Regions from separate parts of the Streptomyces sp. NPDC127190 genome, predicted to be linked through region 1. Evidence: riboswitches for the same ligand, from Rfam matches in the RefSeq annotation. Region 1 holds a riboswitch; the other holds the start of a gene.
The links. Region 1 has a riboswitch for cyclic di-AMP ahead of ACFVIU_RS23970 (transglycosylase family protein). Riboswitches for the same ligand answer to the same signal wherever they lie in the genome.
Positions count from the first base shown of each region.

Region 2: another riboswitch for cyclic di-AMP. It lies ahead of ACFVIU_RS38270 (M23 family metallopeptidase); the one in region 1 lies ahead of ACFVIU_RS23970 (transglycosylase family protein).

Region 1 covers NZ_JBHXVE010000016.1:86,231-91,098, reverse strand. The annotation lists gene ACFVIU_RS23980 (cytochrome P450) at 1-609, shown strand, start outside; gene ACFVIU_RS23975 (transglycosylase family protein) at 788-1,915, shown strand; cyclic di-AMP (ydaO/yuaA leader) riboswitch at 2,098-2,270, shown strand; gene ACFVIU_RS23970 (transglycosylase family protein) at 2,274-2,984, shown strand; gene eno (phosphopyruvate hydratase) at 3,399-4,679, shown strand; gene ACFVIU_RS23960 (septum formation initiator family protein) at 4,867-4,868, shown strand, end outside.
Region 2 covers NZ_JBHXVE010000050.1:2,345-7,212, forward strand. The annotation lists gene ACFVIU_RS38255 (dihydrofolate reductase family protein) at 1-299, shown strand, start outside; tRNA gene ACFVIU_RS38260 (tRNA-Met) at 424-497, opposite strand; gene ACFVIU_RS38265 (PP2C family protein-serine/threonine phosphatase) at 653-1,846, shown strand; cyclic di-AMP (ydaO/yuaA leader) riboswitch at 2,104-2,281, shown strand; gene ACFVIU_RS38270 (M23 family metallopeptidase) at 2,289-3,320, shown strand; gene ACFVIU_RS38275 (aldo/keto reductase) at 3,394-4,338, shown strand; gene ACFVIU_RS38280 (PrsW family intramembrane metalloprotease) at 4,393-4,868, opposite strand, start outside.

The DNA of each region.
Region 1 (4,868 bases):
GACCTCATCTCCGGTCTCATCCGCGCCTCCGACCACGGCGAGCACCTCACCGAGAACGAGGCCGCGGCGATGGCGTTCATCCTGCTGTTCGCCGGTTTCGAGACGACCGTCAACCTCATCGGCAACGGCACCTACGCGCTGCTCACCCACCCCGGCCAGCGGACCCGGCTCCAGGCGTCCCTGGCCCGCGGCGAGCGGGACCTGCTGGAGACCGGTGTCGAGGAGCTGCTGCGCTTCGACGGCCCGGTGGAGCTGGCCACCTGGCGGTTCGCGACCGAGCCGCTGACCATCGGCGGCCAGGACATCGCCCCCGGCGACCCGGTGCTCGTGGTGCTCGCCGCCGCCGACCGGGACCCGGAGCGGTTCGCCGACCCGGACGTGCTGGACCTCGGCCGACGGGACAACCAGCACCTCGGCTACGGCCACGGCATCCACTACTGCCTGGGCGCCCCGCTCGCCCGGCTGGAGGGCCAGAGCGCGCTCGCCACGCTGTTCACCCGCCTGCCCGACCTGCGGCTCGGGGCCGATCCGGCCGAGCTGCGCTGGCGCGGCGGGCTCATCATGCGGGGCCTGCGCACCCTGCCGGTGGAGTTCACGCCGCGCGCCTGAACACCGGCCGACCCGATACCCCGCGGGGCGAGGTGACACACCATCAGCTCTGTGATCTTCACGTGATCTGCGCGGCATGAACTTGTGACAAGTGATCGTTGCCGATACGTTCACCCATCAGCGTGGCGCCCCGCACCAACCGCCACGCCGCTCCTGTTGTCGCACGAAAGGCTTCCGCATGCTCTCCGGGAACGGTCGTCACCGTCGCCCCCGTCAGGCTCCGGCCCTCCTCGTCGCGGCCGGAGTGACCGGCTCCGCCATCGCGATCCCGCTCCTCGGCGCCGCGAGCGCCAACGCGGCCGACGGAACCACCTGGGACAAGGTCGCCGAGTGCGAGAGCGGCGGCTCCTGGAGCGCGAACACCGGCAACGGGTACTACGGCGGTCTCCAGATATCCCAGGACGACTGGGCCAAATACGGCGGCACGCGCTACGCCGGCAGCCCCGACCAGGCGAGCCGTTCGCAGCAGATCGCGGTCGCCGAGAAGATCCTCGCCGACAAGGGCACCACGCCCTGGGCCACCTGCGCCCTGCTGTCCGGGCTGACCGCGAACTCCGGCTCGGTGGACGTCGACACGGGCGTCGGCGGCTCCGGTGGCTCCGGCGGCACGGGTGACGCGTCCGGTTCCACGGACAGCTCCGGTTCGTCCGGCTCGTCGGATTCGGGTACGTCGTCCGACCCGACGACGGGCTCGACGGGCTCGACCGGCTCGGCGGACTCGACGGGCTCGGCTTCCGGTTCCGGCACGGACAGCGGCACCGGCTCCGGCGGCGCCGGCTCCTCCGGCCCCTCCACCTCGACCCAGGACCCCGCCTCGACCCCCTCCTCGGGTACGGGCAAGGGTTCCGGCGCGCACCACGGCAAGGCGCACGGCTCCACCCCGAGCGGCACCCCGAAGCCGGGCACCTCCGCGCCGACCGGCAGCCAGAACCCCAAGGAAAGCGACACTTCCACCCCGGACACGCCGGAAGCGGACGATCCGGACCCGACCCAGCAGAGCGCCGGCTCCTGGAGCCTGGTGGACACCGGTTCGCTCAGCAGTGGCGGGCGTCACCGCGGGGACAGTGCGGACGAAAGCGTGACAAACGGTCAGAACGACGCCGCTTCGGGCCGCCATGCCTCCCGTCGGCCGGAGACTTACACCGTGCGCGCGGGGGACTCTCTCACCTCCATTGCGGACTCCCTTGGGGTCGACGGCGGATGGCATGCCCTCTACGCCGAGAACCAGAAGTCCATCGGGTCCGACCCGAACGACATCAGTGCCGGTCAGACGCTGAAAGTCGGTACCGAAACGGGCGTAAATTAGGGCCAGTTGACGCCCCGCTTGATCGCTAATGTCCGTTTTGGCGAAAGTGTGGGATGAGTCTCAGAAGCCCTGATCGTCTTTGAAATTCCGCCGATCGCGTGTCTACGGTCAGGACCGCTCGCCACCGCGAGCCCCGGCGGTCGCAACGCCGAATCCTGCCAGCGGCCACCCGGGAACAGTCGTCGCTTCGAGCGCCGCAGGCAGGAGCGGGGGAACCAAGGTAGGTGCCGTGACCGGCCGTTGAGGCCGGAACCGGCTTGGGGTGAAGCCGCGCCCCGCGCAAGCGGAGTGCGGCCGGGCAACTCAACCGGCCCGAACCCGACAGCTCACCTCGCAGGCGTCGGTGAGGGGATGATCCATGCTGTTTTCCGGCAAGGGCAAGCACCGTCGTCCGTCCAAGGCCGTCCGCGCCGTCGCACTCGCCGGTGTCGCCGGTGCCGCCGTCGCCGCCCCGCTGATGGCGGCCGGCAACGCCTCCGCCGCCACCGCCTCCCAGTGGGACGCCGTCGCCCAGTGCGAGTCCGGCGGCAACTGGGCCATCAACACCGGCAACGGCTTCTACGGCGGTCTCCAGTTCTCCGCCTCCACCTGGGCCGCGTACGGCGGCACCGCCTACGCCTCGACCGCCGACAAGGCCAGCAAGGCGCAGCAGATCTCCGTCGCCGAGAAGGTCCTCGCCGCGCAGGGCAAGGGCGCCTGGCCGGTCTGCGGCACGGGCCTGACGAGCACGCCGTACAACGGCTCCGCCCCGGCCGGCGGCACCACGACCAAGAGCACCGGCTCCACGACCAAGAGCACCGGCACCACCAGCCGCTCCACCGACGGGCAGGCCGCCACCCGCTCCACCCAGCGCACCACCCCGTCCCCGAGCAAGACCGTGACCACGCCGACCGGCAAGAAGGTCAAGAAGGGCGACGGCGAGTACAAGGTCGTCGCGGGCGACACCCTCAGCACCATCGCCGAGAAGCACCACGTCCAGGGCGGCTGGAAGAAGCTGTTCGACCTGAACAAGGACATCGTCACGGACGCCGACCTGATCTACCCGGGCCAGCAGCTGCACCTGAAGTGACCCGCGGCCCCGCGCAGAGCCACAGCGCCCTCACCACCGGGCCCCCCACACTCGTCGCCGAGTGAAGCCCCGGTGAGGGCCGACCCCCCCGTCCCCGCGGGCCCCCCCCCCCGGCGCGTTCTCCCCCGTACGCGCCGGGGCGGGGCTTTTCCATGACCGGCCCTCGGCCGCTCCGGGCCGGCCCGGCTCTTTGCCGAGCCGTCGTCCTCTTTGCCGAGCCGTCGTCCGCTGTTCTTCCGCACCCCCCTTTGTTCCGACGGTGAACAATGGGTACCGTCTGCGTGTCCTTCCCCGTCCACGGGCCGGTCGGTCGGCTGGCCGATGGCCCTGGGGCGGTTAGGCTCTAGTCGCAAGGCACAGCCGTAAGGCAGACCGCCCCGCACTTCCAGCGTCACATCCAAGAAGGAGATGCTCGTGCCGTCCATCGACGTCGTCGTAGCCCGGGAAATCCTGGACTCCCGAGGCAACCCCACGGTCGAGGTCGAGGTCGGCCTCGACGACGGCAGCACGGGTCGTGCCGCCGTCCCGTCCGGCGCCTCGACCGGCGCCTTCGAGGCCATCGAGCTCCGCGACGGCGACCCGAACCGCTACCTGGGCAAGGGTGTCGAGAAGGCCGTCCTGGCCGTCATCGAGCAGATCGGCCCCGAGCTGGTCGGCTACGACGCCACCGAGCAGCGCCTGATCGACCAGGCCATGTTCGACCTGGACGCCACCGACAACAAGGGCTCCCTCGGCGCCAACGCCATCCTCGGCGTCTCCCTCGCCGTCGCCCACGCCGCCTCCGAGGCCAGCGACCTCCCCCTCTTCCGCTACCTGGGCGGCCCGAACGCGCACCTGCTGCCGGTGCCGATGATGAACATCCTGAACGGCGGCTCGCACGCCGACTCCAACGTGGACATCCAGGAGTTCATGATCGCCCCGATCGGCGCGGAGTCCTTCTCCGAGGCCCTGCGCTGGGGTGCCGAGGTCTACCACACCCTGAAGAAGGTCCTGAAGAACAAGGGCCTGGCCACCGGCCTCGGCGACGAGGGCGGCTTCGCCCCGAACCTCGGCTCCAACCGTGAGGCCCTGGACCTCATCCTGGAGGCGATCAAGGAGGCCGGCTACACCCCCGGCGAGCAGATCGCCCTCGCCCTCGACGTGGCCGCGTCCGAGTTCTACAAGGACGGCTCCTACGTCTTCGAGGGCAAGAACCGCTCGGCCGCCGAGATGACCGAGTACTACGCCGAGCTGGTCGAGGCGTACCCGCTGGTCTCCATCGAGGACCCGCTGTTCGAGGACGACTGGGACGGCTGGAAGACCATCACCGACAAGCTCGGTGACAAGGTCCAGCTGGTCGGCGACGACCTGTTCGTCACCAACCCCGAGCGTCTCGCCCGCGGCATCGAGGAGGGCACCGCCAACGCCCTGCTGGTCAAGGTCAACCAGATCGGCTCGCTGACCGAGACCCTGGACGCCGTCGAGCTGGCCCAGCGCAACGGCTTCAAGTGCATGATGTCCCACCGCTCCGGCGAGACCGAGGACGTCACCATCGCCGACCTGGCCGTCGCCACCAACTGCGGCCAGATCAAGACCGGTGCCCCGGCCCGCTCCGAGCGCGTCGCCAAGTACAACCAGCTGCTGCGCATCGAGGAGATCCTCGACGACGCCGCGGTGTACGCCGGCCGCAGCGCCTTCCCGCGCTTCAAGGGCTGAGCCGGCAGACAGCCGAGCCGGCAGACAGCCGAGCCGGCAGAGGGCTGAGCCGGCAGAGGGCTGAGCCAGTAGGGGCTAAGTCCTCGCCAGTCGTACGTACGTCCCCGTACCCGGTCCCGTACCGTGTCCGGGGACGTACGCACGTGTGCGAGCAGCAGGCGACAGACAAGGGGAGGCGGTACGCCAGAT
Region 2 (4,868 bases), on a different contig from region 1:
TCCACGCGGAGGAGGCGGCGCTGGCGAAGCTGGACCTGGCCGATCCGCGGCTGCCCGGCGCCACGGTCTACAGCAGCCTGGAGCCCTGTGCGCGGCGGGCGTCGCGGCCGGCGCCCTGTGCGGAGCTGATCCTCGGGGCGGGGGTGCGCCGGGTGGTCACCGCCTGGCGGGAGCCGGACACCTTCGTGGCGTCGGCCGACGGGGCCGGGCTGCTCGGTGCGGGGGGAGTGGAGGTCGTGGTCGTCCCCGAGCTGGAGGCGGTCGCCAAGGCGCCGAACTCTCATCTGTTGGCGGGCTGACTCCCGGCCCGCTTGGCCCGGTGAAACAGGCCGGCGCCCCTGCGGGGGCGCCCCTAGGGCCGTACACGCTCATGGAAACACTCAGGGCCGGAAACCATTGCTGGTTTCCGGCCCTGAGTTTCAGTAGCGGGGACAGGATTTGAACCTGCGACCTCTGGGTTATGAGCCCAGCGAGCTACCGAGCTGCTCCACCCCGCGTCGTTGTGACTTCAGTGTACGTCATCCGTGGGGTCCCGCGCACATCGGTTTACGGCGGGTCCTTTGGACGGGCTCATCCGGTCGGCCCACCGGGGTCGCCCGGCCTTGCCGGGCCCGCAAATCTGGAGGTACGTCGGACATGCGGGAGAGACACGGTGCGCCCTGGTGAGGTGGAGGAGAGCCCGTACGCCAGGGCGGGCGGCCGGCTCCCCGGCGACCCGGTGCCCGGGCCGGGCCACGGCGACCGGCCCGCCCCCGTGCGCCCTTCCCCGCTTGCTCCGCGCCGTCCGAGTGCCCGCGCCCTGGCCCGGGGCCTGCCCGTCCTGCTGATCTTCTGCGGTGTCCTCTACGGCCTGCTGACGCCGAGGGACTTCACCGCCGTCCCCTTCTTCACCGCCGCCGTGCTGATCGCGGCCCCGCTCAGTTCGCTGCGCAGCACCGCGCTGACCGGCCTCGCGGCGCTCGGCGCCACCTACGCCGTGCATGCGCAGGGCGGTGCCCGTCCGGCCGTGGCCACGGTCACCGATCTGGTCACCGTGGCCAGCGTCGCCGTGCTGGCCGGCGCCATCAACCGGGTGGTCCGCCTGGGTGACCGGCGGCTGGCCTCCGCCCGGGAGATCGCCGAGGCCGCCCAGCGGGCCGTACTGCCGGAGCCCGCGGCGCGGATCGGCGGTTTCCGGATCGCCGCCCGTTACGAGGCGGCGCGGCAGGACGCGTCCATCGGCGGCGACCTGTACGCGGTGCAGGACAGCCCGTACGGCGTCCGGCTGATCGTCGGGGATGTGCGGGGCAAGGGGCTGGGTGCCGTCGCGGCCGTCGCCGTGGTGATCGGCGCGTTCCGGGAGGCGGCCGAGCAGGAGGCCACGCTGGAGGAGGTGGCGCAGCGGCTGGAGCGGGCGCTGGCCCGCGAGGGCGCCCGGCGGGACGGTATCGACGCCTTCGAGGGGTTCACCACCGCCGTACTGGCCGAACTCCCGCACGGCGAGGGGCTCGTCCGGGTCGTCAACCGCGGCCATCCGCCGCCGCTGCTGCTGTACGCCGACGGCGCGGTGCGCACGCTGGCCGGGCCCGAGCCCGCGCTGCCGCTCGGCATGGGTGATCTCGGGGTGTGGCCGGACCGGGTGCTGGAGGCGGCCTTTCCGGGTGGGGCCACCCTGCTGCTCTACACCGACGGGCTGTCCGAGGCCCGGGACGTCCACGGCCGGTTCTACGACCCCGAGCGGCGGCTTACCGGCCGTACCTTCGCCGGTCCGGGCGCGCTGCTGGGGCGGCTCGCGGACGAGGTGCGGAGGCACTCCGGGGGAGGGATGGCGGATGACATGGCGCTGCTCGCCGTACGGCACCCCTGAGGGTCTCCCCGCAGGGGGTTCACGATGAGTGACCGGGCGACTCCGCGCGCATAACATCTGAGTCACCATCAAAAACGCTGTGACTCCTGAACGGTGGCCGAGTCGCCGTCAACTCGCCCGGTTTGCTGGTCTTGTGACCCTTAAGTACCGGCATAAAAGGTTAACGATCAAGCTGGACGGGCTTGGAAAGTAACCGCAGGGTCTATTAACGTTCGATAACGCAGCGCGGTCGTCCCAGCCGTCACAAGAGGCGGCTCCGTGCGCACGCGCCGAATCCCGTAAGGGAACCGGGGAACCACCACCTTGGGGTGAATCACGCGGACACCGTCGTGGACTTGCCGAGCGGACTCGGCCCACGATCGGTTTACGCGCGTAGGAGACCTTCCTGCTCCGAACCCGTCAGCTAACCCGGTAGGCGGAGGAAGGAAAGGAGCGCGCCCGCGTGGCGTCCAACCGGCCTGCCCCAGAAGCCCCGTTCATACCCGCTCAGCGCGAGACGGACACCTTCGGATACGGCTCCCCCGCCGCCGAGGACGGCCCCTGGGAGGAGTGGAACCCCACTGCGGAGTCCGTCGCTCCGGTCCGCGGTCGGCACCGCGTCGCCAAGCAGCGCGGCGGCTTCGCGCGCAGCTCCACCGTCCTCGGTGTCGGCGTGATGGCCGCCGTCGGCGCGGGCGGCATGGCCAGCGCCAACCCCGGCAAGGTGCCGGTCTCCGTCTCCATGCCGGACCTGGACTCCGTCGAGCACCTCTTCGGCGGCGACTCCGCCGACGCCCCCAAGGACGCCGGCGGCACGCTCGGCACCGTCGGCGTGGCCTCGGCCGAGGCCGGGCAGAGCGGTGGCGCGGGCGAGGCCCTGCGCAACCGGATCATGGCCCAGGCCGAGCAGCAGAAGGGGCAGGCCGACAGCAAGGCCACCATCGCCGCGCTCGCCGCCTCCGAGAAGCAGACCGCCGCCGCGGCCGCCAAGGCCGAGCAGGCGGCCGCCGCCAAGGCCGCCGCCGCCAAGCAGAAGGCGGAGGCCGACGCCAAGAAGGAGGCCGAGGCCAAGCGCCTGGCCGAGCTGGCCAAGCAGTACTCGCTGCCGGTCGTGTCCTACACGATCACCGGCACCTTCGGGCAGCCCGGCTCGATGTGGTCCTCCGGCTACCACACCGGCCTGGACTTCGCCGCCCCCACCGGCACCCTCATCAAGTCGGTGCACGCCGGCAAGGTGACCGAGGCGGGCTGGGCCGGCGCCTACGGCTACCGCACGGTCATCACCCTCGACGACGGCACCCAGCTCTGGTACTGCCACCAGTCCTCGATCAACGTCTCGGTCGGCCAGCAGGTGAACACCGGCGACGTCATCGGCCGCGTCGGTGCGACCGGCAACGTCACCGGGCCGCACCTGCACCTGGAGGTCCACCCGGACGGCCAGCCCACCGCCATCGACCCCATGGCCTGGCTGCGCGACAAGGGCCTCAACCCCTGACAGGCCCGGCTTTCCGGGTGAACGCGGCGCCGGCGGAGGAATGCGCTTCCTCTCGCCGGCGTTGGCATTGATCATGACTTCACTGCGCACACTCGGCTCTTCCGACCTCGAGGTCTTCCCGCTCGCCCTGGGCGGCAACGTCTTCGGCTGGACCGCCGACGAGGACACCTCCTTCGCCGTCCTCGACGCCTACACGGCCGCCGGCGGCAACTTCATCGACACCGCGGACGTCTACTCGGCCTGGGCCGAGGGCAACAAGGGCGGCGAGTCGGAGACGATCATCGGCGCGTGGCTGAAGGCGCGCGGCAACCGCGACAACGTCGTCGTCGCCACCAAGGTCAGCCAGCACCCCGAGTTCCAGGGCCTGTCCGCGGCCACCATCAAGGCCGCCGCCGACGCCTCCCTGCGCCGTCTCGGCACCGACTACATCGACCTGTACTACACCCACTACGACCAGCCCGAGGTGCCGGTCGAGGAGATCATCGGCGCCCTGGACGAGCTGGTGAAGGCGGGCAAGGTCCGGCACATCGCCGCCTCCAACATCGGCGCCGAGCGCCTTCAGGCCTCCCTGGACTTCTCCGCCCGCGAGGGCCTGGCCCGCTATGTCGCCGTCCAGCCCCACTACAACCTGGTCTCCCGCGACACCTACGAGGGTGACCTCCAGGACCTCGCCGCCCGCGAGGGCCTGTCCGCGGTCCCGTACTACGCCCTCGCCTCCGGCTTCCTGACCGGCAAGTACCGCCCCGGTGCGACGGTCGACAGCGCCCGCGCCGGAGCCGCCGCGAAGCACCTGGAGTCCGAGCGCGGCCGGCGGGTCCTCGCCGCCCTGGACGAGGTCGCCGCCGCCCATGAGGCCCCGGTCGCCACGGTCGCCCTGGCCTGGCTCGCCGCCCAGCCGACGGTGGCGGCTCCCATCGCCTCGGCCCGTACGGTGTCCCAGCTGCCGGCCCTGACGGAGGTGGCGAACCTGACCCTGACGAAGGAGCAGCTCACGACGCTGACCGAGGCGTCGGCCTGATCACCGTCTCCCCGGTGTGACCCGGCGGTGCCGATCCCCGCGAGATCCCGGCCCCTAGGTGCGGTAGGGGTTGTATGCGGGATACCCGGAGTACCCGGAGTACCCGGAGTACCCGGAGTACGTGGAGTATCCGGCGTACCCGGGGTTTCCGGGGTTCGGCGCCGCCGGGTGTGCGTACGGCGGCCAGTACGCCGGGGCAGGGGCGATGGCCCGGGCCGCGTACTCGAGCGCGGGACGCGCCGTCTCCCTGCGGCGCCACAGCTCCTCCAGCACCTCCCGCTCCCGTACGACGAAGTCGGCCCCGGCCCGGCCCCGGCGCCCCCGGCGCCGCAGTGACGCCAGCGAGGTGGCGTACGTCTCGTACTCCGCCACCACCCGGGCGGCCGGGCGCCCGGCGTGGTGCCGGGCGAAGTCCCGGGCCATCCGCCGCGCCCGCATCGAACCGAGCGCGAACGGCTCGCCCGGGCCCAGCCACCCCGCCGACACATACGCCGGCAGCTCCTCCCGCACGATCCGCAGCTCCCGCTGCC